Regions from separate parts of the Afipia sp. GW823-FHT06G09 genome, predicted to be linked through region 1. Evidence: riboswitches for the same ligand, from Rfam matches in the RefSeq annotation. Region 1 holds a riboswitch; the other holds the start of a gene.
What was found. A riboswitch is a leader RNA that binds a small molecule or an ion and turns the genes downstream of it on or off. The one in region 1 is predicted to bind cobalamin.
Positions count from the first base shown of each region.

Region 2: it holds a riboswitch for cobalamin, as region 1 does, so the genes downstream of both, metE (5-methyltetrahydropteroyltriglutamate--homocysteine S-methyltransferase) here and AC1Q67_RS02545 (TonB-dependent receptor) in region 1, are expected to answer to the same signal.

Region 1 is NZ_JBXAHF010000001.1:499,127-513,963, reverse strand. Features, by position in the region: gene AC1Q67_RS02590 (sulfite exporter TauE/SafE family protein) at 1-101, shown strand, start outside; gene AC1Q67_RS02585 (VOC family protein) at 142-567, opposite strand; gene AC1Q67_RS02580 (TetR/AcrR family transcriptional regulator) at 637-1,230, shown strand; gene AC1Q67_RS02575 (DUF2336 domain-containing protein) at 1,373-2,923, shown strand; gene AC1Q67_RS02570 (Hpt domain-containing protein) at 3,115-3,693, opposite strand; gene AC1Q67_RS02565 (response regulator) at 3,702-4,247, opposite strand; gene AC1Q67_RS02560 (NAD kinase) at 4,363-5,142, opposite strand; gene AC1Q67_RS02555 (tetratricopeptide repeat protein) at 5,313-5,864, opposite strand; gene AC1Q67_RS02550 (His-rich protein BRANT) at 6,143-6,406, shown strand; gene AC1Q67_RS02545 (TonB-dependent receptor) at 6,540-8,693, opposite strand; cobalamin riboswitch at 8,863-9,096, opposite strand; gene AC1Q67_RS02540 (hypothetical protein) at 9,177-9,608, shown strand; gene AC1Q67_RS02535 (TspO/MBR family protein) at 9,628-10,104, shown strand; gene AC1Q67_RS02530 (serine hydrolase domain-containing protein) at 10,113-11,324, opposite strand; gene AC1Q67_RS02525 (PRC-barrel domain-containing protein) at 11,772-12,314, opposite strand; gene AC1Q67_RS02520 (hypothetical protein) at 12,400-12,609, opposite strand; gene AC1Q67_RS02515 (hypothetical protein) at 12,761-12,892, opposite strand; gene AC1Q67_RS02510 (hypothetical protein) at 12,974-13,177, opposite strand; gene AC1Q67_RS02505 (hypothetical protein) at 13,324-13,611, shown strand; tRNA gene AC1Q67_RS02500 (tRNA-Thr) at 13,750-13,824, shown strand; gene AC1Q67_RS02495 (hypothetical protein) at 13,920-14,069, opposite strand; gene AC1Q67_RS02490 (hypothetical protein) at 14,369-14,837, shown strand, end outside.
Region 2 is NZ_JBXAHF010000005.1:127,411-142,247, reverse strand. Features, by position in the region: gene AC1Q67_RS21605 (c-type cytochrome) at 1-306, shown strand, start outside; gene metE (5-methyltetrahydropteroyltriglutamate--homocysteine S-methyltransferase) at 418-2,757, opposite strand; cobalamin riboswitch at 2,856-3,073, opposite strand; cobalamin riboswitch at 3,332-3,550, shown strand; gene AC1Q67_RS21595 (ribonucleoside-diphosphate reductase subunit alpha) at 3,660-6,575, shown strand; gene AC1Q67_RS21590 (ribonucleotide-diphosphate reductase subunit beta) at 6,707-7,849, shown strand; gene AC1Q67_RS21585 (methyl-accepting chemotaxis protein) at 8,062-10,110, shown strand; gene AC1Q67_RS21580 (MarR family winged helix-turn-helix transcriptional regulator) at 10,405-10,923, opposite strand; gene AC1Q67_RS21575 (FAD-dependent oxidoreductase) at 11,025-12,644, shown strand; gene AC1Q67_RS21570 (DUF2783 domain-containing protein) at 12,641-12,874, shown strand; gene AC1Q67_RS21565 (MBL fold metallo-hydrolase) at 12,871-13,824, shown strand; gene hmgA (homogentisate 1,2-dioxygenase) at 13,977-14,837, shown strand, end outside.

The DNA of each region.
Region 1 (14,837 bases):
GTGTGGTCATGCATATTAACGCGGCGAACTTCCACTATTTGATGGAAGGTCTGATGCTGGTTGCAGGCCTGTCGATGTTCTGGAGTGCGTTTCAGGGTTGAGACCTTGATTCAACTCTGAAACGCAGACCGTTGATGCGACTCACGTTGGCAGTGAATCCTTTGCATAAAGTTCCGCGAATTCCGCGCTGGGCGGGATCGGCTTGATCACATCGATCAGCACCCCGTTCGGGTCCGATGTGATGAAGTGACGCTGCCCGAAGGCTTCGTCGCGGAGAGGGATCAGGATGGGCAGACCTGCGGCCTTTGCCTTGGCGTACATCTCGTCTGGATCTTCGACTTCAAAGTTCAGCAGGAGGCCGGACACCCGGCCGCGGCCGGTCTCCGGGATCGTCTCGTGGGTGCCGTCGAGGACCGCGAGGTTGACGCTCGGGTCGGCTTTCGAGCGCAGGTGGACGTACCAGTCGCTGCCGAAGGCCTCCTCGAAGCCGAAGTGGGCCTTATAGAAATCGGCCGTGGCGGCCACGTCACCGGTCATGATGACGGGATAGTAGCTGGTGATTTTCATGGTGGTCCTCCCTTGCAAATCAACATACAGTCTGTATGTGTTTTGGTAAATAACATACAGGCTGCATGTATGCAACATCGCAAACCGGACGAATTGCCGCGTTCCAATCGTGACCGCACGGAAAAGACCCGGGCCGCCCTGATGCGGGCCGCGAGGACGCTGTTCGTCGAGAAGGGGTATGCGGAAACCTCGACGCCGGAAATCGTCGCCGCGGCGGGCATTACGCGCGGCGCGCTCTACCATCACTTTGAGGACAAACGGGCCCTGTTCCGGGCGATCGTTACCGGGGAGGCGCTCGCCGTGGCGGCGGCCATCGAGCAAAGGGCGCTCGCGGGTTTGTCTCCCATCGACGCACTGGTCGAGGGAAGTTCTGCGTATCTCGATGCGATGCGCGTGCCCGGCCGGACGCGACTGCTTCTGATCGAAGGGCCGTCGGTTCTCGGGCAGGCCGAAATGAAAAAGCTGGACGAAGAGAATGCGGAGCGCACGCTGCGCAGCGGTCTTGAGGCGGCAATCGACGCGCGGGGTTTGCCGCTCGATGCGCTGGCCGATCTCCTGTCGGCGGCGTTCGATCGCGCGGCGCTGGCGATCGATGCCGGTGAAGATGCTGCGGACTACCGGGCTGCCATTGTTGCGTTGATCAGGCGCGTGGTGGGACGCTGAGTCCGCGCGTTCAGCGAGGTTAATGAAACCTCAACAAACACAGCCGTTTATGGTGAACGTTTTCTTAAGTGTCATGGTTTACGGTTCGTAACAGTGGCGTCGCGTCGCGGTGCCTTGGCATGTTGCGTAAGCCGGAACACCCATGATCGTTCGGCAGTTTATTAGTTGGGTTCGCACAGCTCCCGCGGGGGAGCGCGCAGAGGCGACGCGGTGTCTGGCCCGCGCCTGGCTCGTTTCCGATTTGTCGGAAGACGATCGCGCTGCCGCTGAAGGCGCGCTGCTGATGCTTCTCGATGATGGCTCGCCGCTGGTCCGGCAGGCGATGGCGGAAGTTTTCGCACACTCACTGGATGCGCCCGCCGCGATCGTGGCGGCGCTTGCTGTCGATCAGGCCTCGGTGGCGGTTCCGATCCTCGAACATTCACCTCTGCTGCTCGATTCCGATCTCGTGGACATCGTTGCCACCGGAAACACCGAGACGCAGTGCGCCATCGCGCGCCGTTTCGATCTGCCGCCGTCAGTCTGCGCGGCGATCGCCGAAGTCGGCTGCGCATCGTCGGTGCTGGAGCTGATCGAAAATCGCGCCGCGCAGTTTGCGGATTTCTCGCTGGCGCGCATCGCTGAGCGGTTTGGCCATCTCGCCGCGATCCGCGAGTCGCTGCTGGCGATAGATGAATTGCCTGCCGCGATCCGGCTGACGCTGGCGCAGAAACTCTCCGACACGCTGACGCAGTTTGTCACCGCACGCGACTGGCTGAATCCCGATCGTGCCCGCCGCATGGCGGGCGAGGCGATGGAGCGCTCCACGGTCAACATCGCGGCGCAGGCGCGCGGCGCCGACATGTCTGCGCTGATCGGCCATCTGCGATCCATCGGCCAGCTCAACACAGGGCTGATCCTGCGCGCGCTCTTGTCGGGCAACATCGAACTGTTCGAGGAATCGCTGGTCGAACTGTCCGGCCTGCCGCGCAGCCGCGTGGCCGCGATTGTGCATGATCGCGGCGGCGCCAGCCTGAACGCGCTGCTTGCCAAGGCCGGTTTGCCGGAATCGACCTATCGCGCCTTCCGTACGGCGCTCGAGGCTTCACATGAAGTCGGCTTCGTCGGCACGGTCGCCGGCGCGACGCGGCTTCGCCGCCGCATGGTCGAGCGTGTGCTCACCCAGTGCGAAACCGCCGAAACGGTGTCCGAGCCACTGCTGATCCTGTTGCGACGCTTTGCGATGGAATCGGCGCGGGAGGAAGCGCGTGTGTTCTGCGATGAACTGGCCGCCGACGATTTTGTCGGGGCGCTCAGCGCGCATGCGGCGGAAGAGGCGGGCGGCTACGATGCCTATCAGGCTGACGACGCCATGAATGCGTATGACGCCGACGATGCTTACGAGACGTCAGAGGACTACGAGATCTACGACGCTGAAGATACTTACGATGTTACTGCGATCGACCCGCAGTATCGCGACAGTGTAGAGACCACGCGCTATATCGATGACTACGCCAAGGATGAATATATGGTGCAAGACGTCTATGCGGTCGCGAATTCCGATCCGCTGCATTATGACGATATGCGAACCGAAGATGACGCTCGACATAACGACGCGTCAGTCCATGCCTTTGTCGATGCTGCCATGGATCGGTATGACGGGTACGATCGCTATGAGCGCGATTATGACTATGACCGGCGCATTGCGGCGTAGTATTTTGAAAATCGCCGAAATCTAGCTTGAGCCGTCATCCTTGAGGTTCGCCGCAAGCGCGGCTCGCACCTCAGGATGACGCGCTATCGTGCAAGATGAATCCCGGCCTTCGCCGGGATGATGCAGAGGGTGTTGACAGGGCGGGTCGCTCTACGAAGCGGCGAGTTGCCAGAGCACTGATCGCGAGTCGCTCAGGCTTCCGGAACAATGCTCGGCGACATGATCGCTTCGAGATGCTCGGGCCGGTCGCGGTTGACGTGGATCAGGTATTCGTCCGCGACGCCGCGCAACTTCTTGCTCAGCTCATCCGCCATGCCCACGGCATTGATCTTCGACTGTTCGCGATAGATCGCCTGAATCGCGTTGACATGGTGCTTGATCAATTCGCCCGGCACCTGAGCGAGATCCGGCGCGTGTTCGATAATCCGGCACAGGCTTTCCGCCGCGGCAGCGGCGGTGGGGAAGCCGAACGTCGCAGCGCCGCCCTTGATGTCGTGCGCGGCGCGGAACAGTTCCTCGCGATTTTCGCCGTTCAGTCCGTCGCGCACGATCGCTGCATGGGCATTGCTGAGCCGGTCGCACTCGATCCGCATCCAGTCGTTGAACTCGCCGGACAGGCTGGCGAGAGCCTGTTCGGCGCGAGCGACCGGATCGTCGAACTCCTTCTCTTCTGCGTAACGAACCATCTTGCGCAGCGGATTGGGCTGCGAGATGACCTGATGGTCCGCGAAGGTATCGACCTTGATCTCGGCTGGCGGCTTGCGGGCCATGGGTGCTCCTAGTTTCCGGAACGCGCTTTATCGAGCAGCGAGGGCTGCTGCATGACTTCGGCTTTGCCGCCGACGCGCCGTTCGACGCCGATGTAGGCCGCATTGGGATTGCGCCGGCGGTCCGGACCGAAATAGTTCTTCGTCTTGATGAAGGGCCGGGGATTGGCCACCACATTGAGGATGCGCTGGTAAAGCCCCTTGGCGGAAATCGGCTTCGCCAGGAATTCAGTGACGCCGGCATCGCGCGCCACCATGACGCGGCGCTTCTCCGAATGGCCGGTCAGCATAATGATCGGCGCGTAGGGATTCCCCACGCCTTCGGGCTGGCGGATCATCTGCGCGAGTTCGAGTCCGTCGAAAATCGGCATCGACCAGTCGGTGATAACGATGTCGGGGACGTAGTGGGAATACATCTCGAGCGCGGTCGCGCCGTCTTCCGCTTCATAGACTTCGCGCGCGCCGAACGAATGCAGCAGCGTGCGCAAAATTCGGCGCATATGCGCATTGTCGTCGCATACAAGAAACCGCAGCTTGTTGAAGTCGATGATGAACATGCGCAGCCCGAGGTGGCGCACCCGGAAAACAGGGTACACCTCGCATTAACTATATGCGGCGGCTGTTAACGAATGGTTATCCAAGACGGCCGGGCAGGGGCAGAACCGGCTGGGGTCAGAACCCGAACTGCTCGCTCAGAATGCGCTCTTCCAGGCTGTGGCCGGGGTCGAACAGCATGCGGATCGAGATGGTCTTGTCCGCGATGATTTCGACCCGCTGCACGTCGCGGGCCTCGTCATGGTCGGCGACGGCGGCGACCGGCCGCTTGTCGGATTCGAGAACCTCGAACACGACGAACGCGGTGTTGGGCAGCAGCGCTCCCCGCCAGCGGCGCGGGCGGAACGGGCTGATCGGGGTGAGCGCGAGCAGGGCGGCATTGATCGGCAGGATCGGCCCCTGCGCCGACAGATTGTAGGCGGTCGAGCCGGCAGGCGTCGCCACCATGATCCCGTCTGAAATAAGCTCGGCCATGCGCTCATGCTCATCGACCAGGATGCGCAGTCGCGCGGCCTGGTGGGTCTGACGGAACAGCGAGACCTCGTTGATGGCGTGATGGATATGCACCTTGCCGTGAACGTCGGTGGCGCGCATCAGCAGCGGATTGATCACGGTGAGCTTCGCGGCTTCCAGCCGTTCGACCAGCGAATGCTGGCTGAACTCGTTCATCAGGAAGCCGACGGTGCCGCGATGCATGCCGTAGATCGGGATGCCGGACCGCATGTGCCGGTGCAGCGTTTGCAACATCAGGCCGTCACCGCCCAGCGCCACCACCACATCGGCCTTGTCAGAGGGCTGGTTGCCATAGGCCGCGGTGAGCTGGGCGAGGGCCTGCTGGGCCTCATGGCTCGGGCCTGCCACGAAGGCAATCCGCTCATATTTTCTCGGCTTCGTCATATCCGGATCAGCCCCTGGGCGCGCATGTCCTGACGCGCGGGCTTCGTCTATACGAGGTTTTCCGGTGTTGTCGAGGCGCGATCAAGTCGCGCAAAACAGCCCCGCGTGGCCGAAATCCGGCTCGCGGGCTTGATCTCCCGGTTAACCGGGGCGGCTAACCATATGCCTGGTCAGTAGGACGTCCGGCCGGTCGTCAGCGCCGAGGCCAGCGATTGATATTCGGGGCTGTCGCGGCCTGCGAGGGTTTCGATCCGGGCGAGGTGGTACTTCGCCTGTTCGCGGTTGCCCTGTTCGACCTGCCACAGACCATAATACTGCCAGGTGCGGACGTGGCCCGGGTCGGCCTTCAGCGCGCGCTCATACCAGACGCTGGCAAGTTCATAATTGCCGAGCTTGCGATACGAGTATCCGATCAGATTGGCGACATCGGCGCGGTCGTCCTGTCCGAGCGCCTTGAGCTGATCGATCGCGGATCCGTATTCGTTGCGCTCGTAGATGGTTGCATAGGCGGCGCGATAGCCCTGGAGGAAGGCAGGATCCTCGATCGACGATTTCTTTTCGCTCTTCTTCTTGTTGTCCTTGGGCTGCGACTTGGTGTCGGAGGCGGGAGGGGGCGCGGGCGTATCGGAACCGGCGGCTTGTGCCAGATTAACCGCGGGTGCCGCGACAAATGCCGAAAGAAGAAGCGCCAGAGATATTTGCCTGATGGTCAAGTTGCTCATGCGTAGCCTCCGTTGATCCACAAACACGATCCTATGCTTGTTTGTACGTCTTAAACACCTGCCGGGTTCAAACATTCCTCCGATGGCCCGTCATAATTCCGGCGATTTTCAGCCGATCTGCCGCGCCCGGCGCATAACGAAACTGTCATCCAGATGAACGAAAGCCCATGACGCGCTTCAGATTGAGTTCAGCGCGGCGGTCCTAGCGTTGTTGCGACGATCGGTTACCCGGCCATCCGACCGGCCACCCCCGATCGCATAACGACAGGAGAGACCCCATGCTGAAGATCATTTCTGCCGCCCTTGTTGCGGGTTCGATGATTGCCGCCCCTGCAATGGCCGCCACCGTCATGAAGACCGAAACGGCGCCAGCCGCCAAGTCCGAAACCCTGAAACCGTCGGTTGCGAATGCCAACGCGAAGGTGAAGGCGAAGAAGATCAAGCATCACAAGGCGCACAAGAAGACCAGCGCCGTCGTGAGCAAGAAGCATATCTCGTCCGCGGCGCCTGTGAAGCACGTCGCCGTGCAGAAGAAGGGCTGATCCTTCTTCATTGATATTTCCGTGACCGCTATTGCATAGCCCCCGCATCGAAGCGGTTCATGGAAAGAAGAACGGCCTGCACTCATCGCGAGATGGGTGCAGGCCGTGCTCTTTTGCGGCAGTTCTGCTGGAGTCAGAACGTCATGCCGGCTTTCACCAGGAACATGCGGCCGGGAAGTGGGTAGATCGCGTAAGAGCCTGGCGTGAACGCGCTGGCGATGCCGTAGTCGTAATACTGGGCGTCGAACAGGTTGATAACAGCCGCCGACCAGAAGAATCGGTCGATCTCGCCGCTCAGCTTCAGGTCGATGGTCGCGTTGGCGCCAATCAGACCCTGTGTGTTGGCCTGATCGTTGTCGAGACGGCGGCTGCTCCAGAAGCGTGCGCTGGCATCAAGCACGGCGTACTTCTGCCAGATGTTCCATGTGAATCCGGCGCTTCCGGAAAGCCGTGAAACAAGCGGCACGTCCTTTCCGGCAAACTGGCCTTCCTCGAACACGGCGCGCGTGTAGGCGAAACCACCCCTGAGCCTGAACGCCTCGTTGATCCGCAGCGATGCCTGAGTCTCGGAACCATAGCGATGCGTCGGATCGAGGTTGTAGTTGTAGAACGCGACCGGATTGTAGTGGATCTCGTTCTTCAGATGCATGTCGTAGTAGCTGGTCTGGATATCCAGCGGACCGCCGTGAATGCGAATGCCACCTTCGACATCGTAGGACGTTTGCGTCTTCAGCTCGAAGTTTTGCGGAATCGGCGGAAATGGGAAGGCCCCTCCGAACGCCGGTCCGGTAACGACGCGCTCATCCACGTTGGGTGTGCGGAAAGCTCGCGCAGCACGGCCGAAGACGGCGAAATTTTCGTTGAAGCGATGTTCGAGCCCGACATGCAGGGCGTGGTTGGTCTCGTCCTTGTCGAGAGGCGTCGCCTGAGCCAGCAGGCTGCCTGCGGGCGCGGTGGGATCGTACTTGTCGCGTGCCTTCAGGCTGAGCTGCTGGATGCGTCCGCCGTAGGAGAAGTCGGTGCTCGGCAACAATCCCAGCGTTTGCTGCCAGTAGCCGGCAATGGTTTGCTGCGAGAGGTTGTAGGCGTGATTGGGCGGATCGGAGATCGTGTACTGGCGGTTCGAGCTGTAGCGCGCATCGTAGTAGTCGAGGCCGGTCAGGATGCTCGATGTCACGCTGCCGAACGTGTTCTTCATGCTGAGGCGCGGCGTGATCGACCACGTCGTCAGATCGGAGTCGACATAGGCGTAAGGAAAACGATCGCCCGGAAACGACAGCACATAGTTGGGATCGCCGAAGAAACCCGCCTGCTGCTTCTTGTTGCGGACGCCGCCATCGACGATCAGCTCCGCGCCTGCCCATAAGGATTTTGTGAAACCCGCAGTGGCGTTGACGCCTTGCTTCTTGCCGTAATCGTTCGGCGTGCTCGTGCCGCGCAGATCGAGCAACTGGTTGGTGAAGTTGAAAAAATCGAGGGTGTACATGTTCGCGCGCGTGCCGGGAAAGCCGAGCTGCTGCCGGTCGCCGGACAGATTGAAAAATGCGCTGAACTCAGGCGTGGAGTAGCGGATCTCGCCGACCCCGTTCTGCTGGTCGAGCTTGTTGTTCTTCCGGTATCCGTCCGAATGAACGGCGTTGCCGAACACTGCGGACGACCATGGTCCCGAGTTGGTGCTGAACGAGCCATTGCCTTCGCGCTGCCCGTAAGAGCCCACACCACCCTCGATGCGCCCCGCGATCGGCTTGCCGATGCCCACGCCCGTTTTGGTGATGATGTTGATGACACCGCCGACGGCGTTGTCGCCGTAAAGCACAGCGCCGCTGTTGCCGCGCGTGACTTCGATGCGCGCGATCGATTGAACCGGGATAGTCGAGAGATCGACGCCCTGAAGGTCGGCCTCATTGAGACGGCGGCCGTTGATAAGGAACAATGTGTTGGACGACGCAAAGGCGCCGAACCCGCGAAGATCGACGACGGAGCCGGTACCGTTCACCGCGCCGTACAGATTCGTGAGTTGCACGCCCGGAATGGTCGCGAGCACATCCTGAATCGTCTGGTTGGGTGAACGTGCGATGTCTTCGGCGGTAATGGTTGCTGTCGATGTGCCGACGATGCCGCCATAGAGGCGGCTGGCGTCGACGTTGATCGGCGGCAACGCGCTGCCTGCGTCCTGCGCAAGCGTGGGGCTTACCAGCGCGGTGCCCGCGAGGCATGCCGCTGCGAATGCCGCTTTTGGAAAGAGAGATTTGGAAAATTGTGTCACGTTGAAGCCCCGCCGATGCATGTGATCGCGGAGGCGCGGTAACAACGCGCAGACATGACGGTGCGGCGGCAGGTTGCTGCCGCCATACGTTCCGTCCTGACTGAGGAAACAGGCCATCGGCCGAACCTCCGCAACAGTTACGTCACGTCACCGCTGCGGAAAGCCGCCCCTTCGCACGCCCCGTGCGACGGAAGGATGACCGGTACAGGCAGGTCTCCTGGCTCGCGGATCGCCGCCGTTGCCCGCCTTCCCAAGCTTGGCTGAAAAGCCTTCGCTCAGTGGCCTATTGGACAACGGCTCACCGCTGACAGTTGCGGGGGCAGCTTCGGACTGGCCGTGCAAACTTCACCTTGATGAGGCCGCACGGCGGCACCGAATTCCCTATTCGCCAGCTTGCGCTGGCACCTGTGCCGTGGTTGCAATCAACCGGCGAGGGGTTGCCTTGTCAATGACACAATGTGCAAGAAACCCAAGGGGATGCCTCAGGCCGTGGACTTCATCGGAATGCGTTGCAAATTGGTGACATATGCGAGGAGCACAGCGCTGGCGCTGGTTGCGCTCGGTCTCGCCGGTTGTGCATGGACCGGCGGAAGCGACGGCCTGTCCTACACCGCCGACCGCGGCATCGAGAACCAGCCGTATCCGGCGAACTACCGCCCCGAACTGCTGGCCCTGCTGCGCACCTATCTGAATGACCCGACCGGCATACGCGAGGCCGGGATTTCAGAACCGGCGCAAAAGGAAGTTGGGGGACGCCGCCGCTATGTGGTGTGCGTGCGTTTCAATGCGCGCAGTGCCGGACGTTACGCCGGCGCGAAAGAGCGCGCGGGCGTATACATCGACGGACGGCTCGATCGCATCATTGAAGAGACCGAGGATCTTTGTAAGGGCGTCAGCTACGCCGCGTTTCCCGAACTGGAAAAGCTGACGCGGTGAGCGTCTACGGAGGGGTGTCATGACGTCGAAATCAGCCGGGCGGTTAGCCCTCTGCCTGCTGCTGTGTCTCGGCGTCGGGATTCTCGAATCATATGTGACGCGGCCCGAAATCCCGGTGTGGTATGCGGCGCTGGCAAAGCCGTGGTGGACGCCGCCGCCGGTGGTTTTTCCAATCGCGTGGACCGTTCTCTACATTCTGATGGCTGTTAGCCTGTGGCGCCTGTGGGATCGCGCGGCGCCGTCGGCTCCGCGGGCCTCGGCGATCACCTGGTTTCTCATTCAGCTTGCGCTGAACGCGGCGTGGTCGCCAGTCTTCTTCGGATGGCACGGCACGCGCACCGCGCTCGTTATCATCATCGGCCTGTTGATCGCCATTGTGATGACAATGATCGCGGCTTCGCGCGCCGACAAGTCCGCGGCCTGGCTGCTCGCGCCGTATCTGGCTTGGGTCGCCTACGCGACCACGCTGAATGCCGGCGTGGTCGCGATGAACTAACAGACGTCCTATGAGAAGTGCCGGACGATCGCGTCGAATCCCCGCCGCCACGCGCGGGTCGCCTCGATATCGAGCGGGATCGGCTCGGCTGCGACGCGGACAATCACCAGTTCGCTGATCGGATCGATGTAGATGTACTGTCCGTGAATGCCGAGACAGCACAGCGTCCGCCGTTTGCGGTCGATCTGGTAGAACTTGCTGCGATAGGCCGCATCGGGAAACAGTTCGGCGAAATCGCCGCGCGCCCAGGCTGCCGGATCGCCATTGTCGTTGATGTCGTCGATCCACCAGCCCGGCACCACCTGCCTGCCGTTGGCGACCCCGCGCTGCCGGATCATTTCGCCGAAGCGGGCGAGGTCGCGCGGCGCGGCGCAGATGCCGCCGGCGGCGCGCATCGCGCCTTCCGGATCGAGCGTGACATAGGCATCGGTTTCCGCGCCGAGCGGCGTCCAGAGATATTCGCCAAGCAGATCGGAGAGGGCGCGGCCCGCCGCGCGTTCATAGACCCAGCCGAGCATGTCGGTGTTGGTCGAGACATAGTGGAAGGTGTCGCCGTGGGTCTTGCCGTCGGCTTTCTGGGTTCCGAGGTATTCGCGCAGCGCCATGGTGCTCTGGCCGGGCTTGATCACGTCCCATCCGACTGCGCGGCGATAGCGCGCGACATCGCCGTCCGGATCGATATAGTCCTCGGTGAAGGCGATGCCGACCGACATGTCGAGCAGGTGCCGCACCGAGCAGCCGCCATACACTGACGAAGAAACTTCAGGCACGTAGTCCGTCACCGGACGGTTGGGATTGAGAAAGCCCTTGTCCACGAGAATCCCGCCGAGCGCGCCGCAGATCGATTTGCTGACCGAGAACACGATATGCGGCGTCGTGGCGTCCATGCCGCCCGCGTACCACTCGGTTGCGATCCGGCCCTTCCGGAGCACAACAAATCCCTTGGTGTTCGTCGTGCGCAATGCCTCGCGGAGCGTGGTCGCACCCTTGCTGCCCTCAAAGGCGATGCCGCCGATTTCGATAGGCGAACTTTCCAGTGGAGCGGGGTGTTTCGACGCCGCGATGTTCGCGGTCGGCAGCAGGCGGCGGACGTTGTGAAAGCTCCAGTCGCTGGACGGCTGGGTGCGCCAGTTGGCAAGCGTCACCAGATTGTCCCGCGCAGGCGGGAATTCGGTCATCAGATTTTTTGCGGGACTCTTTGCGGTCGACTTGGCTGACATTCGTTTCTTCTCCAGGCACCGATTCAATTGGCTGAATCGTTGATTGTTGTTTTTGGGCGCGGCCGGGCGTGTTGATCGCCGTGGCGGGAGACCGCGCGCGCTCATTGTGCGTTTAAATCGGCGCATGACAACACTGCGCCGCACAACCCTCCGCCGGAGATCAGGAGAATCGGACTCGGAACGGGAAAAACGGCAAGGGGGGCAGGAAAAAACAATGTGCGAGACTCTTCGCAGGTCCCGCGTTCAAATCCCGACATGACGCGGACGATTCTCAGACAGCCTTTTTGAGGAGCCCTTAGCCGTGAACACGATACTGGTATTCACCTTGGCCATTGCTGCTTCGCTCAATGCATGGTGCCTCAGCGCTTATCTGTGACGTGCGAGCGAACGGCCGAACCGGATGAACCGATTCGACCGTCAGGTTGCGGACTGTTTTAGCCCGACCGGTTACTTCGCGTTTTCCGAATACTTAAACGCGGGCATCGCTTTCAGCTGATCCTTGGTGCCGCTCATGACCGCATGGTCGGGGTACCATTCGTTCTTGGCCGGTGTCGCAGCCATGCCACCGCCGGCAGCGCCTGTCGTTGTCGACGGCCGCGCTGTTGTCGACGTCCCGGACGAGCCTGGCATCTTGTCGGCCGATGCCGAGCGGATCGGTTCGTCGACCCATTTCAGCTTGTCGAGCGAGACCGCGATGTCGTGCTGGCCGACGCCGAGGAAGCCGCCGACGCCGATGATCACGGCGTTGACCTTGCCGCTCTTGTCGAGAAGGATTTCGCTGATATCGCCGAGCTTTTCGTTGGCGTCGTTATAAACCGCGAGGCCGATAAGCTTGGAAGCCCGCCAGTTGCCCTTGAGGTTCATCTGCTCGCTTGATGCCGATGCAGCCGGAGCAGGTGAAGGCGCAGCCGGTGTTGTGGTCTGTGCGAACGCTGCGCTACCAGCCAAAGCGGTTCCGAGCAGAGCTGCCGCCACATATTTCTTAATCATCGGATTCTCCTTTCAATGCATCGATTGAAACGGGAGAACCCAAACTGCTTGCTTATGTTCCGGGAACTATCACTGTTCCCCCGCGTCAATTTAGCTGGTTGCGCGGTATCGGTTGCGACCGCAACGGAACCTCACCGGTTTCGATCGCGGCGTGGAGATCGTTGAGCTGTGCCTCGAGAAATTCGTTGGCTGCGAGCAGTGCCATCAGGGCGCCGCGGGTGTCGCCGCCGCACTGAGCGATGACGTCGTCGATGGCATTTTCGTAACGGTCGTCATGTGGCTTCGCAAAGGGCATGATCGTCCTCGTTGGGTTTTGCCTGAATCGCCGTTTACCTGCGTGGGCAATGGTGACGAGACCGTGACGGTTCCAAGGCGCGCCGGGTTGTCCACGCAATTCACAGGCGTTTTGACGCAGGACGAGGAAATGTTTGGCCTTCGCGAAATTGTTACTTCGCGACCTGGGTCACCGACCAGACGTCGAAAATCCCCAGATTGTAAAGGAAAGCGAGGGCGGCAATCACGCCGATCGCCGCGATCAGATATTTGTGGTGCGCGCGAAACCCGCCGTTGTGGTCCATACGAATCTCCCGGCACCAATGCCGTGACGCATCATTGGTGACGCAAATCGGACGGCAGCGCAAATCGCACGGGTGTACATTTCAGCCGGTGCTGGTCTGCCCGCCCGACTTGCCGAGCAGTTTACGCGATGCCCAGATGATCAGGCTGGCGATTCCGAAGAACAGCGCCCCGGTCAGCCTCAGGACCGCCGACACGAATTCGAGCACATCGAAGAGTTCGAAGTAGTCGAGCATCTTGATGATCAGGATCAGTACCAGAAGCGTGCCCAGCAGCCATTCGCTCATTGCCGTTACCTTCACCGCGAACAAAATCCATCTGTTGGTCGCCGCAGGAACAGCAGGGGTTCATGACGATCGATGGCGAAGTCCCGGGAACATCCGGTGGATGCCTTTGTTAAGGGACCGTCCCGAAATCAACGGAGGAGATGAAGATGCGAAAGCTTATGGCAGGTCTGGCGGCCGCAGCTTTGGTGATGGCGACCGGCTTCGCGTCCGCGCAGACGGCGCAGCAGAAACCCTCGGATTCCGGAATGACCAACTCGCCTCAGGCCGGCACCAGCGGAACCAATCCGACCGATCAGAAGAGTGTGAAGAAGAAGGCCGCCAGGAAGAGCGGGTCCACGACAGGGATGGGTGGCGGCGCCATGAAGAAAGACACCGGCAGAATGGGCACCTCAAGTGGTGGTCAGGGCGGTGGTGAAGGTGGAAGCGGGAAATAAAGCGCCGATCAGGGCGTGCTTGAAAGCCGTCGCCAGAAGCGACGGCTTTTTTGTCCGGGCAAGGGGCGGATTTCGCGGTGTCAGATCCCGTTCGCGGTCTTGTCCCGGCGCTCCGGCGCTGGTAGCTGTTCTCCCGTCGCCGGCGTAGCACAGCGGTAGTGCAGCGGTTTTGTAAACCGAAGGTCGGGAGTTCAATCCTCTCCGCCGGCACCATTCATCTTGAAAGCCTTATTCAGAATTCACCCGATCAGCCTCGGGACGATGCCGATTTTGGGCATCGTCCGGCTGTCCCTTACTGCGGGCACATCTCAGTCTTCGTTGGTGCGCGGGATCATCCAGGTCGAAAACGTCTGCCAGACGCCTTCGCCGAGATGGCGCTGATAGGCGATGAAGTCTGCATCGTTGTCGTGCACCAGCTCGTAACGATGTTGTTTGCGCTCTTGGGTCTGCCGGGTCATCGAACTTCTCCTTTGTTTGGGCTGCTCTCGAGGTAGTCGCGGCGCGTCGCCGATCAATGGAATGATGATCATCATATAATCACGTTATCGAGAGGCGTTGTTTCACCCGCGGAACCGGGCGAGCGAGCCTGCCAGGCACCCGCCGTTAACCTTCCGCTTTCCAAAATCTTATTGAAATCGCTCGCAATTGAGCGACCGGAAATGCTTACGCGTTAGGCTTACCTGACGATTGGGCGGGGCCTTTAACTCCTGGCTTGGCTCGCTGGATTAGGGTGCGGCTTCAACGAAGGTCTCATTCCATGCGTGCGATACTGACTCTGGCGATCTTGATCGGAACGGCGGCAGCGGCTGCGGCCGATACCGGTCCGTTGATCGTGATTCCCGGCCGTGCGGGCGTTCCCGTCATGATCAATGGCCGCGACGCGTCCTATGCCGTCGTCGAAGGCGAATGGGGCCTCGCCAAACATTTCAAGAATGCGGACCGCGTTTATGGCGGCTGGGATCGCTACATCGGCCCCGAAGTTGGCCACTATTATCCGAGCGCCGGACGCACGCCGGGCTACGGCCGTCTCGAAATTCAGCCACCCGCCAATCGCGCGCTGCCGCAGCCGGCGGAGAGCTATCATCGCTCGTGGTCTGCGCAATCCGCACCGCCTGCGCCGCAGCAGCAGTATGACGTTCCCGAGTATCCGCCGGCGATCATCGAAGCGCCGCGCGATCAAAGCTATCGGCCGAACGGTTTCCGGCCCAGCTACCGGCCGAATGGTT
Region 2 (14,837 bases), on a different contig from region 1:
GAGAAGTCCTTCAACAAGTGCCGCGCCTGTCATCAGGTTGGTGAAACGGCGAAAAACAGCGTCGGCCCCGAGCTGAACGGCCTGTTCGGCCGCAAGTCCGGCAGCGTTGCCGGTTACAATTATTCCGACGCCAACAAGAACTCCGGCATCACCTGGGACGAGGCGGTGTTCGCCGAATACATCAAGGACCCGAAGGCCAAGATCCCCGGCACCAAGATGGCCTTCGCGGGCATCAAGAAGGACGACGAGATCAAGGATCTCACCGCCTATCTCAAGCAGTTCGGCGCCGACGGGAAGAAGAAGTAAGAGCCCGTCATTCCGGGGCGCGCTTTTGCGCGAGCCCGGAATCTTCATCAGTTGTCATCATGTCTGGATTCCGGATCAGCCCGTAAAACGGCCTGTCCGGAATGACAGCTTCTAAGCCGCTCCACGCGCCTGCCGAGCCGCTTCGACCATGTTGGTCAGCGCAGACCTGACCTCGGGCCAGCCGCGCGTCTTGAGGCCGCAATCCGGATTGATCCAGATCTGCTCCGGCGACAGGTTGCGCCGCGCCTTGCCGATCAGTTCCATCATCTCCGGCACCTCCGGCACGCGCGGCGAATGGATGTCGTAGACGCCCGGTCCGATCTCGTTCGGGTACTTGTAGGTGACGAAGGCGTCGAGCAACTCCATCTTCGAGCGCGAGGTCTCGATCGAGATCACGTCGGCGTCCATCGCCCCGATGGCGTCGATGATGTCGTTGAATTCGGCGTAGCACATATGGGTGTGGATCTGGGTTTCGTCCTTCACGCCGGCCTGTGAAATCCTGAAGCACTCCACCGCCCAGTCGAGATAGGCCTTCCAGGTGCCCTTGCGCAGCGGCAGGCCTTCGCGCAATGCCGGCTCGTCGATCTGGATCACGCCGATGCCGGCTGTCTCGAGATCGGTCACCTCATCGCGCAGCGCGAAGGCGATCTGGCGGCAGACCTGATCGCGCGGAAGATCGTCGCGCACGAACGACCATTGCAGCATGGTGACCGGGCCGGTCAGCATGCCCTTCATCGGCAGCGTGGTGAGCGACTGCGCATAGGACGACCAGCCGACCGTCATCGGCTTCGGCCGCGAGACGTCACCGAAAATGATGGGCGGACGGACGTAGCGGGAGCCGTAGCTCTGCACCCAGCCGTGCTTGGTGAAGGCATAGCCCGACAGTTGCTCGCCGAAATACTGCACCATGTCGTTGCGCTCGAACTCGCCATGCACGAGGACATCGATGCCGATGTCCTCCTGCCAGCGTACCGCCTTCTCGGTTTCCGTGCGCAGGAACGCCTCGTAATCGGCATCGCTGAGCTGGCCCTTGGCGTGCTCGGCGCGCGCCTTGCGCACCTGCTCGGTCTGCGGAAATGATCCAATGGTTGTTGTTGGAAACGAGGGCAGGCGGAGCACCTTGCTCTGGAGTTTCTGCCGCGCGCCGAACGGACTCCTGCGTTGCGACAGCTTGGGCGACGTATCGGCGGCGCGCGATTTCACAGTGGGATTGTGAATCTTCGCCGACGAGACGCGCGTGGCTGCCGCCTGATCGGAAGCCGCAAGCTCACTCTTGATGGCCTCTCGTCCTGCCGATAACCCGCGGTTGAGGGTTGCCAGTTCGCCCATCTTCTGCACCGAGAACGCAAGCCAGCTTTTCAGGTCCGCATCGAGATCGGTCTCCTGATCGAGGTCGATCGGCACGTGGAGCATCGAGCACGAGGGCGCGATCTGGATGCGGTCCGCGCCGCCGCGCGCCGCGATGGCCTTGGCGGCCAGGTCGAGAACCTTCGCAAGATCCGCGCGCCAGATGTTGCGTCCGTCGATGACGCCGAGCGAAATCACGCGATCCGCAGGCAGCTTGCTCAGGACGGTATCGATCTGGCCCTTGCCGCGCACCAGATCGAGATGCACGCCGGCGACGGGTAGTTTGGTGACGAGGTCGGCGTTGTCGCCGAGTTCGCCGAAATAGGTCGCCAGCATGATCCTGATGCCAGGTACCTTCAGCGCGAATTCGCTGTACGCGGCTTTCAGCGCGGCCTTTTCATCCGCACCGAGGTCGAGCACGAGACATGGCTCGTCGATCTGCACCCAGTCCGCGCCTTCGGCGGCGAGTCTGTTGAGAACTTCGATGTAGACCGGCAGCAGTTTCGGCAGCAGCGCCAACCGGTTTTCGCCCTTGCCGAGCTTGAGGAACGTTACAGGGCCGACCAGCACCGGCCGGGTCTGGATGCCGAGCGCCTCGGCTTCGCGGTATTCGTCGATTGCCTTGGTGGAGGCGAGGGTGAAGGTTTGATCCCTGGTGAATTCCGGCACCATGTAGTGATAGTTGGTGTCGAACCACTTGGTCATTTCCTGCGCGGGCACGCCGTGGCCGTGACTATGGTTATGGGCGCAGCCGTCGTCGTGGCCCACATCCTTCTGGCTGCCGCGCGCCATCGCGAAATAGGTTTCCAGCGACACCGGTCCGCCTGTCCAGCCGTAGATTGTCGGAATCGCGCCGACCATGGCGCTGGTGTCCAGCACCTGATCGTAGAGCGAGAAGTCGTTCGAGGGGATCACGGTGACGCCGAGATCGCGCTGGCGCGTCCAGTTGTCGGCGCGGATTTTCGCCGCAGCCTCGCGCAGCGCGCCCTCGTTGATCTTGCCGGACCAGAATTTCTCCAGCGCGATTTTCAGTTCACGGCGCTGACCGATACGCGGTACGCCCAGCGTGGCGACAGGAATGGAAGCAGTAGAAGAACCCGACATTGCAAAACCCCGTGATGTGGGGGCAGGGCCGGACATGCGCGAACGGGAAGGGCGGCGAGCGTCCTTTCGCAAGCGACACACCGGGGCACCCCGCCCGTGGACGTACTGTGATCGCGGCAGGTCTCCTGGCTCACGGTTCAACGCCTGATGTCCGGCCTTCCCGAGGCTTTCACCTCAGTGGCACCGATGGACGAGGCTCACCGTCTACAGTTGCGGGGGCAGCTTCGGAGTTGCGCGAACCTCTCGGGCCGCGCGCACCGCATTCCCTCTTGGCTCCGGATCACCGATCCGCAGAACCGCGATGATCAAGTTATGTGAAGCGGCTTGCCCCCGGTCAAAGGGAAAGCTTCCCACCGCGGCTGTGCCGGACGCGCGCGGGGAGCGAGTGGGCAGCCGGCGCAAGAGAATCATGCAAGCTGATTCTTGATGCGTGATCGCCAGACCTGAACTCCAGGCGCCGTTTCCTCACGCCAGCGGAAAATTTCTTTGACGGTTTTCCGACGCATTCTGCGCTGTTGCGTGATTGTCCCGGTTATTCACACCGCGAGCCGCTTGACATCGCACCGTGAAAGTCACCAGATGTAGACGTCACGGTTCTACAAAGCCGCAAGGCCTTGTGGCGAAGATGGGAAGCTGGTGAGTTGCACTCCGATGCAGCAAGTCCGGCGCTGCCCCCGCAACTGTAAGCAGTGAGTTGAATCCGACCGATGTCACTGGTGCGTTTTCGCATCGGGAAGACCGGATTCAATGCCGACCTGCGAGCCAGGAGACCTGCCGCGACACCAAAAGAACGTCCACGGGCGGGGTGTCCGGCGGTCGCGTGCTTCGGTGCGTTCGCGCGCCGCGACGACGCGCCTTTCGGCCTCAGCCCCCAAAAATTGCAACACGCACGGGGTCTGCCGATGTCTCTCTCGATCGAACGCGAAGCCGCCAAATCCGCTCCTCTCATTCAGTTGCGTTCCGAGTCACTGGCTATCCCTGCGGCAGAGCCGCCGCTCCAGATCATCCGCCGCAACGGCACGGTTTCGCCGTTCGATGCCAGCAAGATCTCGATTGCGATGACCAAGGCGTTTCTTGCAGTTGAAGGCCACACCGCAGCCGCCTCGCGCCGCATTCACGAGGTGATCGAGCAACTCACAAACGAAGTGGTGAGCGCACTCACCCGCCGGATCGGCGAGGGGCGCACCTTCCACATCGAGGACGTTCAGGATCAGGTCGAACTGGCGCTGATGCGCAGCGAGCACCACAAGGTCGCCCGTGCCTATGTGCTGTATCGCGAGGAGCGCGCACGCCAGCGCGCCGAAGCTGACGCCGCCAGGTCGGTCAAAACGCCGTCCGAGCCGCAGCTGCATGTCACGCTGGGCAGCGGCGCGCGCGTCCCGCTCGACGCCGATCGCCTGATGCTGATCATTCAGGAAGCCTGCGCCAATCTCGACGGCGTCGATGCCGCGCCTGTGCTGGCTGAAACAAAGCGCAATCTTTACGACGGCATCAGCCAGGACGAGCTTGCGCTGGCCGGCATCATGGCCGCGCGCACGCTGGTGGAGCAGGAGCCGAACTACGCCTATGTCAGCGCGCGCCTCCTGCTCGACAAGCTACGCACCGAAGTGCTGTCGTTTGTTCATTCCGCGCAGATCAATGCGTCGCAGGCTGATATGACCGCGCGCTATGCGGAATACTTCCCGGTCTATGTCAAAAAAGGCATCGAAGCCGAACTGCTCGATCCTGAACTGGCGCGCTATGACCTGAAGCGGATCGCGGCAGCGCTGAAGCCGGAGCGCGATCTGTCGTTCCAGTTTCTTGGCTTGCAGACGCTGTACGATCGCTACTTCCTGCATCAGGACGGCAACCGGATCGAGCTGCCGCAGGCGTTCTTCATGCGCGTCGCCATGGGGCTTGCGATCCGCGAGATCGACCGCGAGGCGCGCGCCATCGAGTTCTACAACCTGCTGTCGTCGTTCGACTTCATGGCCTCGACGCCGACGCTGTTCAACTCCGGTACGCTGCGGCCGCAGCTCTCGTCCTGCTTCCTGACCACGGTGGCCGACGATCTCGACGGCATTTTCAAGTCGGTGAAGGACAATGCGCTGCTGGCGAAATATTCCGGCGGACTCGGCAACGACTGGACCCGCGTGCGCGGCCTCGGCGCGCACATCAAGGGCACCAACGGCGAAAGCCAGGGCGTGGTGCCGTTCCTGAAAGTTGCCAACGACACCGCAATCGCGGTCAATCAGGGCGGCAAGCGCAAGGGCGCGGTCTGCGCCTATCTCGAGACGTGGCACGTCGACATCGAGGAATTCCTCGATCTGCGCAAGAACACCGGCGACGACCGCCGCCGCACCCACGACATGAACACCGCGAACTGGGTGCCGGATCTGTTCATGCAGCGCGTCGAGGCGGATGGCGAATGGACGCTGTTCTCGCCCGACGAGACCCCGGACCTGCACGACCTTTACGGCAAGGCGTTTGCTGAACGATATGCTTTATACGAGGAAAAGGCTGCGCGTGGAGAGATGCGCGTGTTCAAGAAACTGCGCGCCACGGATCTGTGGCGCCGCATGCTGACCATGCTGTTCGAAACCGGGCATCCGTGGATCACGTTCAAGGACCCGTGCAACCTTCGTTCGCCGCAGCAGCATGTCGGCGTGATTCACTCATCTAATCTCTGCACCGAGATCACGCTGAACACGTCGGACGACGAGGTTGCGGTCTGCAATCTCGGGTCGGTCAACCTGCTCAACCATGTGGGCGAGGGCGGCATCGACCACGCGCGGCTGAAGCGGACGATCTCGACCGCGATGCGGATGCTGGACAATGTCATCGACATCAATTTCTACACCATCCCGGAAGCGCGCCGCTCCAACCTGCAACATCGTCCGGTCGGCCTCGGCCTGATGGGCTTCCAGGATGCGCTGCATGCGCTGCGGATTCCGATGGCGTCGGACGCCGCCGTCGCCTTCGCCGACACCAGCATGGAAGCGATTTCGTTCCATGCCATCACGGCATCGGTCGATCTCGCGGCAGAGCGCGGACAGTATCCGTCGTTCAAGGGTTCGCTGTGGAGCCGCGGCATTCTGCCGATCGACTCCATTGAGATTCTCGCCGACGCCCGCAACGGCCTCGACATGGATCGGAGCGCGACGCTGGACTGGACAGCGTTGCGTGGGCGGGTGCAGTCGGTCGGCATGCGCAACTCCAATGTGATGGCGATTGCGCCGACGGCGACCATCTCCAACATCTGCGGTGTGGCGCAGTCGATCGAGCCCGCCTACCAGAACCTCTATGTCAAATCCAACATGTCGGGCGACTTCACCGAGGTGAACGAGTTCCTCGTCCGCGACCTGAAGGCGCGGGGCTTGTGGGACGAGGTGATGGTGTCGGATCTGAAATACTTCGACGGCAGCGTCGGCTCCATCGATCGCGTACCGGATGATCTGAAGCTGCTCTATGCCACGGCGTTCGAGATCGACAGCGCGTGGCTGATCGAGGCTGCGGCGCGGCGGCAGAAATGGATCGATCAGGCGCAGTCGCTCAATCTCTACATCGCCAATCCGTCGGGCAAGAAGCTCGATCAGTTGTATCGGCTGGCGTGGGCGCGTGGCCTGAAGACCACCTATTATCTGCGTTCGCGCAGCGCCACCCATGTGGAGAAATCCACGCTGAAGGGCACCGACGGCAAGCTCAATGCCGTGTCGTCGTCATCGTCGCTCGCGGCCATGCCGGTGAACAAGCCTATCATCGTGCCACAGACCGCGCCGGATCTGTCCAATGCGGTGGCGTGTTCGATCGACAATCCCGACTGCGAGGCATGCCAGTAAGCAGCCCCGCCGTCATTGCGAGCGAAGCAAAGCAATCCACCTTTGAAAAGTCATGGATTTCTTCGTCGGCTTCGCCTCCTCGCAATGACGAAATTGGCAACATCCGACGTTAGACAAGAAAGACGATCTTCATGCTCGACTGGTCCGAACCCGCACCTGCCAAACCCGCTACCAACCTGCCGCCGATTCTGACCGGTAAGCCTGTCGTATCGGAGCAAGCCGATGCAACCGGCCTCGGCACCATCGACCGCAAGGGCGGCCGCGTTTCTGTCGACGACAAGGCGATGATCAATTGCCGCGCTGACGTCAATCAGCTCCTGCCGCTGAAATACAAATGGGCGTGGGAGAAGTATCTCGCCGGCTGTAACAACCACTGGATGCCGACCGAAGTCTCGATGCAGGCTGATATCGCGCTGTGGAAGTCACGCGACGGCCTCACCGACGACGAGCGCCGCGCCATCAAGCGCAACCTCGGATTCTTCGCGGCCTCCGAAAGCCTCGTCGCCAACAACATCGTGCTGGCGATCTACCGCCACCTGACCAATCCCGAGTGCCGCCAGTATCTGCTGCGTCAGGCGTTCGAGGAAGCGATCCACACCCACACCTTCCAGTACATCGTGGAAAGCCTCGGCCTCGATGAGGGCGAGCTGTTCAACATGTACCGGGAGGTGCCTTCGATCACCGACAAGGCGGCGTGGGCGCTCAAGCACACCCAGAATCTGGAAGACCCGGACTTCAAGACCGGCACGCCGGAAGCCGATCGGGCGCTGCTGCGCGATCTGATCACCTTCTATGTCTGCTTCGAGGGCATGTGGTTCTATACGGGCTTCGCGCAGATCCTGTCGCTCGGCCGCCGAAACAAGATGGTCGGCATCGCCGAGCAGTACCAGTACATCCTGCGCGACGAGAGCATCCATCTGAACTTCGGCATCGACGTGATCAACCAGATCAAGATCGAGAACCCGCATCTGTGGACCGCCGAATTCCAGGACGAGGTCCGCGGAATGATCCGCGAAGCCGCCGAACTGGAAGCAGCCTATGGCCGCGACACCATGCCGAGGGGATTCCTCGGTCTGAACGCAGCGCTGTGCGAACAATACATGCATTTCATCGCCAACCGCCGCTGCGCCCAGCTTGGGCTGACCCGCGTGTTCGACGAGACCGACAATCCGTTCCCGTGGATGTCGGAGGCGATGGACCTGAAGAAGGAAAAGAACTTCTTCGAGACTCGCGTAATCGAATACCAGAACGGCGGCGCGCTGAGCTGGGAATAAATCGTTAATCTTTGCCGCCGCGCGGTGCCGAGATACGGTGCAATGGCGGCCAATGCGCATGATGTTTGCAGGAAACGCCCGCTATGCGGGCGTTTTTGCTGAATGAGGTAGCAATTTACGGGGTGTTATTCAATTTTGTTTACCTTGAGGCACTTTGCGCCGGTTGGAGACCGGCTGGTTTGACATGCAAAAAGAACTTTTGGGGGTTGGAAATGGGCTGGTTCAAAAGCACTCCGGCAAAGCAGAAGACGAGCGTCAGCTTTCTTTCCAATCTGCGATTTCGAACCAAGATCATGCTCGGCTTCGTCACGGTGCTGGGCATCTCCGCCATCAATATGGGCGTTGCCTATTTCGGCTTTGAGCGGATCGTCGAGGGCGTCCAGTCCTATCAGGGCATTGTCGCCGAGACCGACAGCGCGCGGGACATCGACCGCGAACTCGCGGCCTATCAGCTTCTCGCGCGTTATTATGTGACGACCGGTCTTCCTGCCGACGAGGAGGCTGCACGCGCTGCGGAGACCGCCCTTGGCGCCGCCATCGAGCGCGCGGCCAGGGTTGCCACTGCCGGCAACCGGAAGAGCGTTCTCAATCTTTCGGCCAGCTACAGCGAGTTCGCCGGGCTGTTCGGCGAGGTCATCAAGCTCAAGACCGACAACGCCGCGATCGCGTCGAACCAGTTGCTCCGGATGGGCAACGTCATCCGCTACAAGTTCGACGATCTGGCCGATACCGCGATCCTTGCCGGTCTGACGTCGATCCAGCAGAACGCGAAGGAACTGGCGACCCACTCCGCGTCCATCACGTCCAACATCAGCAACTACGTGCTGCGCCCCGACGCCGCCGTCGCCAACAGCGTCAATGCGCGCATGCAGCTTCTGAAGAACAGCTTCGGCACGTTGACCGCCGACGACGCGAAGCTGACATCGAAGATTGCGGAAATCACCCAGGAACTCGATGCCTACAAGGCGGCCTTCACGAAGTTCGTGGAGAACACCGCGAAGATCGCGGCGCTGTCGGCCAAGATGAACGAGGCGGCGGGCAGCGTGACGCAGGAAGCGAAGACCATCAAGGACGGCTTGCTTGCACAGCAGACCCGGCTTGCGAAGGAAGCCGCCGAGGCTGCGCACAGCACCAGCAAGTTCGTGACCATTCTCGGCGGCGGCGGCATCGCGTTCGGCGCATTCCTCGCCTGGATGCTGGGCCGCGGAATTTCGCGGCCGATGATCGGCATGTGCAAGGCGATGCGTGAACTCGCGAGCGGCAATTTCGATGTTGTCCTGCCGGGTCTTGGCCGCAAGGACGAGATCGGCGAGATGGCTGGCGCTGTCGAGGAATTCAAGATGAGGGCGGTCGCCAAGGCGCAGAGCGAGGCGGCAGAGCGCGAGGAACAGGGCAAGTCCGCCAGCGCCGCACGCAGCGCGGAGCTTCGTCGCTTTGCCGACAATTTCGAAACCGCTGTCGGCGTGATCGTGTCGAGCGTGTCGGCGTCGGCCAGCCAGCTTGAATCGTCAGCTACCACCCTGACGCGCACGGTCGAGACGGCACAGGAACTGTCCGGCAAGGTTGCGGGTGCGTCGGAAGAGGCGTCCGCCAACGTGCAGTCCGTGGCTGCGGCCACGGAGGAACTGTCTGCATCGGTTCACGAGATCGGACGGCAGGTGCAGGAGTCGAGCCGCATCGCTGCGGCGGCAGTGTCGCAGGCCGAAGCGACCGACGCGCGTATCGCCAAGTTGTCGCGCGCGGCGCAGGAAATCGGCGACGTGGTCAAGCTGATCACTGCGATTGCCGAGCAGACCAATCTGCTGGCGCTGAACGCCACCATCGAGGCGGCGCGGGCGGGCGAAGCGGGGCGCGGCTTTGCCGTGGTCGCATCGGAGGTGAAATCGCTGGCGAGCCAGACCGCGAAGGCGACCGACGAGATTTCGTCCCATATCGCGGGAATGCAGAGCGCCACGCAGGAATCGGTTTCCGCCATCAAGGAAATCGGCCAGACCATCGGCCAGATTTCGAAGATCGCCGGCAATATCGCAGCCGCCATCGAGCAGCAGAGCAACGCGACCACCGAGATCGCCCGCAACGTCCAGAGCGCCGCCAGCGGCACGCTGGAGATCGCGGAAGGAATCTCCGAGGTCAACCGCGGCGCGAGCGAGACCGGAACCGCGTCGGGCGAGGTGCTGAATTCGGCCCAGACGCTGGCTGTCGAAAGCACCCGGCTGCGTCAGGAACTCGATCGCTTCATGGCGAACATCCGCGCGGCCTGATCCTTCTCTTCACCTCTCCGTGGGGAGAGGTCGATGCACGGAGTGCATCGGGTGAGGGGGTACGCTCTCACAATAGATTCTACGCTCTCACCCCAACCCTCTCCCCACGGGAGAGGGAGCAGATTGTGCCGCTGCGTTGTCATCCTCTGTTATCAATCGGATGGCCGGGCATAGCCGTTCGAAGAACGGCGTCGCTTCCGCTTGCCTATGTCCCGGCCATCCACGTCTTCCCTCAAAGCTCGCAACAAAGACGTGGATCACCGGAACAAGCCCGGTGATGACGACTGCGTTGCCCTAATACGCATCCTTCTTGGCGCGCGCGTCTTTTGCGGTCTGCACGAGGTCGAGCTGCTGCTCGATCTTACCCAGCGCGTTTGCGAACTCCTTCCGCTCCGCCGCCGTCAGGCATGACAGGATGTCCTGTTCCTTGCGGAGCAGGCGGGGAATAAGCTCCTCATAGAGAGCGCGGCCCTTGCGGGTGATCTGCAGCGCCAGTTCGCGGCGGTCGTCCACATTCTCGACGCGCTCGATCAGTTGCTGCTCGAGCAGGTGGGCGACGGCCCGGCTGATGGTCGATTTATGTGTGCGGGTGCAATAGGCGATGTATTGCGCCGTGCAGGCGTCATCGCGGAAACCGAGTGTCGCCAGCACCCGCCATTCCGGAATATCGAGGCCGTAGCGCTCGCTGTACTCGCTGGACAGCGCCGCGCTGACTTCCGCAGCCAGCCGGTTCAGGCGGAACGGCACGAATTTGAAGAGATCGAGCTTGGTCACAGAAAATGTCCGGTTTGGCCGGGCGGCGAGCCTGGCCATTTGGTTGCAGTTGCAACGATAATAGCCTTGGTCTAAGCTTCCCGCCAGAGCTTCGTTCAAGAAGCCCGCAACGGACAGACCAGCCAAATCAGGGACGAAACGTGCCGGTATCACGGATTATTCAGTTCGGCTATCGCCGCCATTCAGATCAGGACCGGACGGCAGCGGATGCCGCGCGCCACCCGGTCGTGGTGGTGGGCGCGGGCCCCGTCGGCCTCACGCTGGCGATCGATCTGGCGCAGCGTGGGCACAGTGTCGTCCTGCTGGATGACGCCGACCGGATCGGCGACGGCTCGCGCGCGATCTGTTTCTCCAAACGTTCGCTGGAACTGTGGGACCGTCTCGGGGTCGGCGAACGCATGGTGGAGAAGGGCGTCGTGTGGAAGGTCGGCAAGATCTTCCTGAACGATGACATGCTCTACCGCTTCGACCTGCTGCCGGAAGACGGCCACAAGATGCCGGCCTTCATCAATCTCCAGCAGTATTACGCCGAGGCCTTTCTGGTCGATCGCGCCAGCGAACTGCCGCAGGTCGATCTGCGCTGGCGCAACAAGGTCGTCGGCCTCGACCAGCGCAACGATCATGTTGTGCTCGCGATCGACACGCCGGACGGGCGTTATCATCTGAAAACAGACTATGTGGTTGCCTGCGACGGCGCGCGCTCCGCGCTGCGCGGCTTTGTCGGCGCGGAATTCACCGGGGAGGTGTTCGAGGATCAGTTCCTGATCGCGGATGTGAAGATGACGGCGGAGTTTCCGACCGAACGCTGGTTCTGGTTCGATCCGCCGTTTCATTCCGGCCAGTCCGCGCTGCTGCATCGCCAACCGGACGATGTCTGGCGGATCGACCTGCAGCTCGGGCCGGATGCCGATCCCGCCGTCGAACGATTGCCGGAGAATGTGCGGCCGCGGATCGAGCGGATGCTGGGTCATGCCAATTTCGATTTCGAATGGATATCGATCTACAAGTTCCAGTGCCGCCGCATGCAGCGCTTCGTCCATGAGCGCGTGATCTTCGCTGGTGACTCGGCGCATCAGGTCTCGCCGTTCGGCGCGCGTGGCGCGAACTCCGGTCTTGAGGATGCGGAGAATGTGGCGTGGAAACTCTCGCTGATCCTGCGCGGCGAAGCGCCGATGGCGCTGCTCGACAGCTACGAGATCGAGCGCAGTGCTGCAGCCGACGAAAATATCCGCGCTTCCACCCGCTCGACCGACTTCATCGCGCCGCATTCGAAGCAGGAGAGCCGGATGCGGCAGGCCGTGCTGCGGCTGGCGAAGGAAACCGAATTTGCCAAACGCATGGTCAACGGCGGGCGACTGTCCACGCCGTCGGTCTATGAATCGCCGCTGTCGACGCCGGACACTGACGCCTGGGCGGCGGGTCCGCGTCCCGGCGCGCATATGATTGATGCGCCGCTGACGACCGCGAGCGGCAAGCCGATCTATCTCACCGAGGCCTTCATCGAGCAGGGCGAGGGCGGTTTCGTGCTGCTGCAAGCGGGGCTGAACGGCGGCGATCATTCCGGTTGCAGGACCATCTCTGTCGGGGAAAACGCGCCGCTGCGCGATTCATCCGGGCTGTTCGCCAAACGCTACGATGCGCCGGAAGGTACGGCCTATCTGCTCCGCCCGGATGGTTACGTCGCGGCACGTTTCAGGAAGCCGACGGCCGCGGCTGTCGAAGCCGCCATGGCCCGCGCCAGCGGGAGAGCCGCGCGATGACACTCTCGACCACGTCGAATTTCAGCGATCCCGACACCGCCTATCGGCTGGTAGTGGAGGCCCATCGCGGGCTCAGCGATGAAGACAGCGCATCGCTGGATACGGCGCTGGTGCTGATCCTCGCCAATCATGTCGGCGATGCTGACGTGCTGCGTGAGGCGATTGCGCTGGCGAAGCGCCAGCTCGCGCAGGGCGGCGACAAGACCAATTCAGAAAAGGACGCAAAATGAGCGCAAAGGGTTTCGCCTCGACCGGCGATATGGCGGAGAAGACAATCACCTTCTCCGAGATCGGTCCGGACATTTATGCCTTCACTGCTGAGGGTGATCCGAATACGGCGGTGATTGTCGGCGATGATGGCTGCATCGTGTTCGATGCGCAGGCGACGCCGGCGATGGCCAACAGCGTGATCGAACGCGTCAAGACCGTGACCGACAAGCCGATCAAATATGTCGTGCTGTCGCACTATCACGCCGTGCGCGTGCTCGGCGCGTCGGCCTACAAGGCGCAGGGCATCGTCGCCTCGTCCGAGACCCAGCGGCTGATCGTGGAGCGCGGCCAGCAGGACTGGGATTCCGAATATGGCCGGTTTCCGCGCCTGTTCCGCGACGCCGAGAGCATTCCCGGCCTGACATGGCCGACGATCACCTTCGACACCGGCATGACGCTTTATCTCGGCAAGCGCGAGGTGCAGCTGATGCATCTCGGCGCGGGCCATACCTCCGGCGACATCGTGGCCTGGGTGCCCGATGCGCAGGTGATGTGCTCCGGCGATCTGATCGAATATCACTCGGCCTGCTATTGCGGCGACGCGCTGCTGCGGGAATGGCCGCTGACCCTGAATGAAATCCGCGAGTTCAATCCGAAGGCCGTTGCGCCGGGCCGCGGCGACGCCCTGAAGGGCGAGGCGACGGTGAACGAGGCCATCGCCATGACGCGCGATTTCGTCACGACGTTGTACGGCGCTGCGGAGCTGTCGGTGGCGAAGGGACGTTCGCTCAAGGAGACCATGGCCGCGACCCGCGAGGTGATGGACCCGAAGTTCTCCTCCTTCGCGATCTACGAACACTGTCTGCCGTTCAATGTCTCGCGCGCTTTCGACGAAGCATCCGGAATCGACGATCCGGTGATCTGGACCGACAAGCGCGACCGCGAAATGTGGGCAGCTTTGCAAGGATGAAGCAGGGCGAATGTATCTAGAGAAGTAGGTCCGTCATTGCGAGGAGCGAGAGCGACGAAGCAATCCATAAAGCGATATAGAAAGAGTGGATTGCTTCGCTTCGCTCGCAATGACGTTTCAGGAACTTGAATCTCGCGCTGATGGAGAGTGAGATGAACATCAACACTGCACCCAAGGTTATGAGTCAGGGCTCGCATGGTGTGACGCCGGGTTATATGTCCGGCTTCGGCAACAGCTTCGAGACCGAGGCGTTGCCGGGCGCGCTGCCGATCGGGCGCAACTCGCCGCAGAATTGCGCTTACGGGCTTTATGCCGAGCAGTTATCGGGCTCGCCGTTTACCGCGCCGCGCGGCACCAACGAACGCTCGTGGCTGTATCGCATTCGCCCGTCGGTGAAACATTCGGGCCGTTTCACCAAGGTCGATGCCGGATACTGGCGCACCGCGCCGTGCACCGAATACGATCTGCCGATCGCGCAACTGCGCTGGGATCCGCTGCCGTTACCGAAGGAAGGCCAGACCTTCCTGCAGGGCGTTTACACCATGACCACGGCGGGCGACGCCAATACCCAGGCCGGCATGGCGGCGCATGTCTACCTCATTACCAAATCCATGGTGGACCAGAATTTCTACAATGCCGACGGCGAGATGATGTTCGTCGCGCAGGAAGGCAATCTGCGCCTTATTACTGAATTCGGCATTATCGACATCGAGCCCGGCGAGATCGCGTTGATCCCGCGCGGAGTTAAGTTTCGTGTCGAGATTCCGAATGGCCCGGCGCGCGGCTATCTTTGCGAGAACTATGGCGGCGCATTCACGCTGCCGGAGCGCGGGCCGATCGGCGCCAACTGCCTCGCCAACTCGCGCGACTTCCTGACGCCGGTGGCGGCCTATGAGGACAAGGAAACGCCGACCGAGCTTTATGTGAAGTGGGGCGGCTCGCTGTTCATGACTAAACTGCCGTATTCGCCCATTGATGTGGTGGCGTGGCACGGCAACTATGCGCCGTATAAA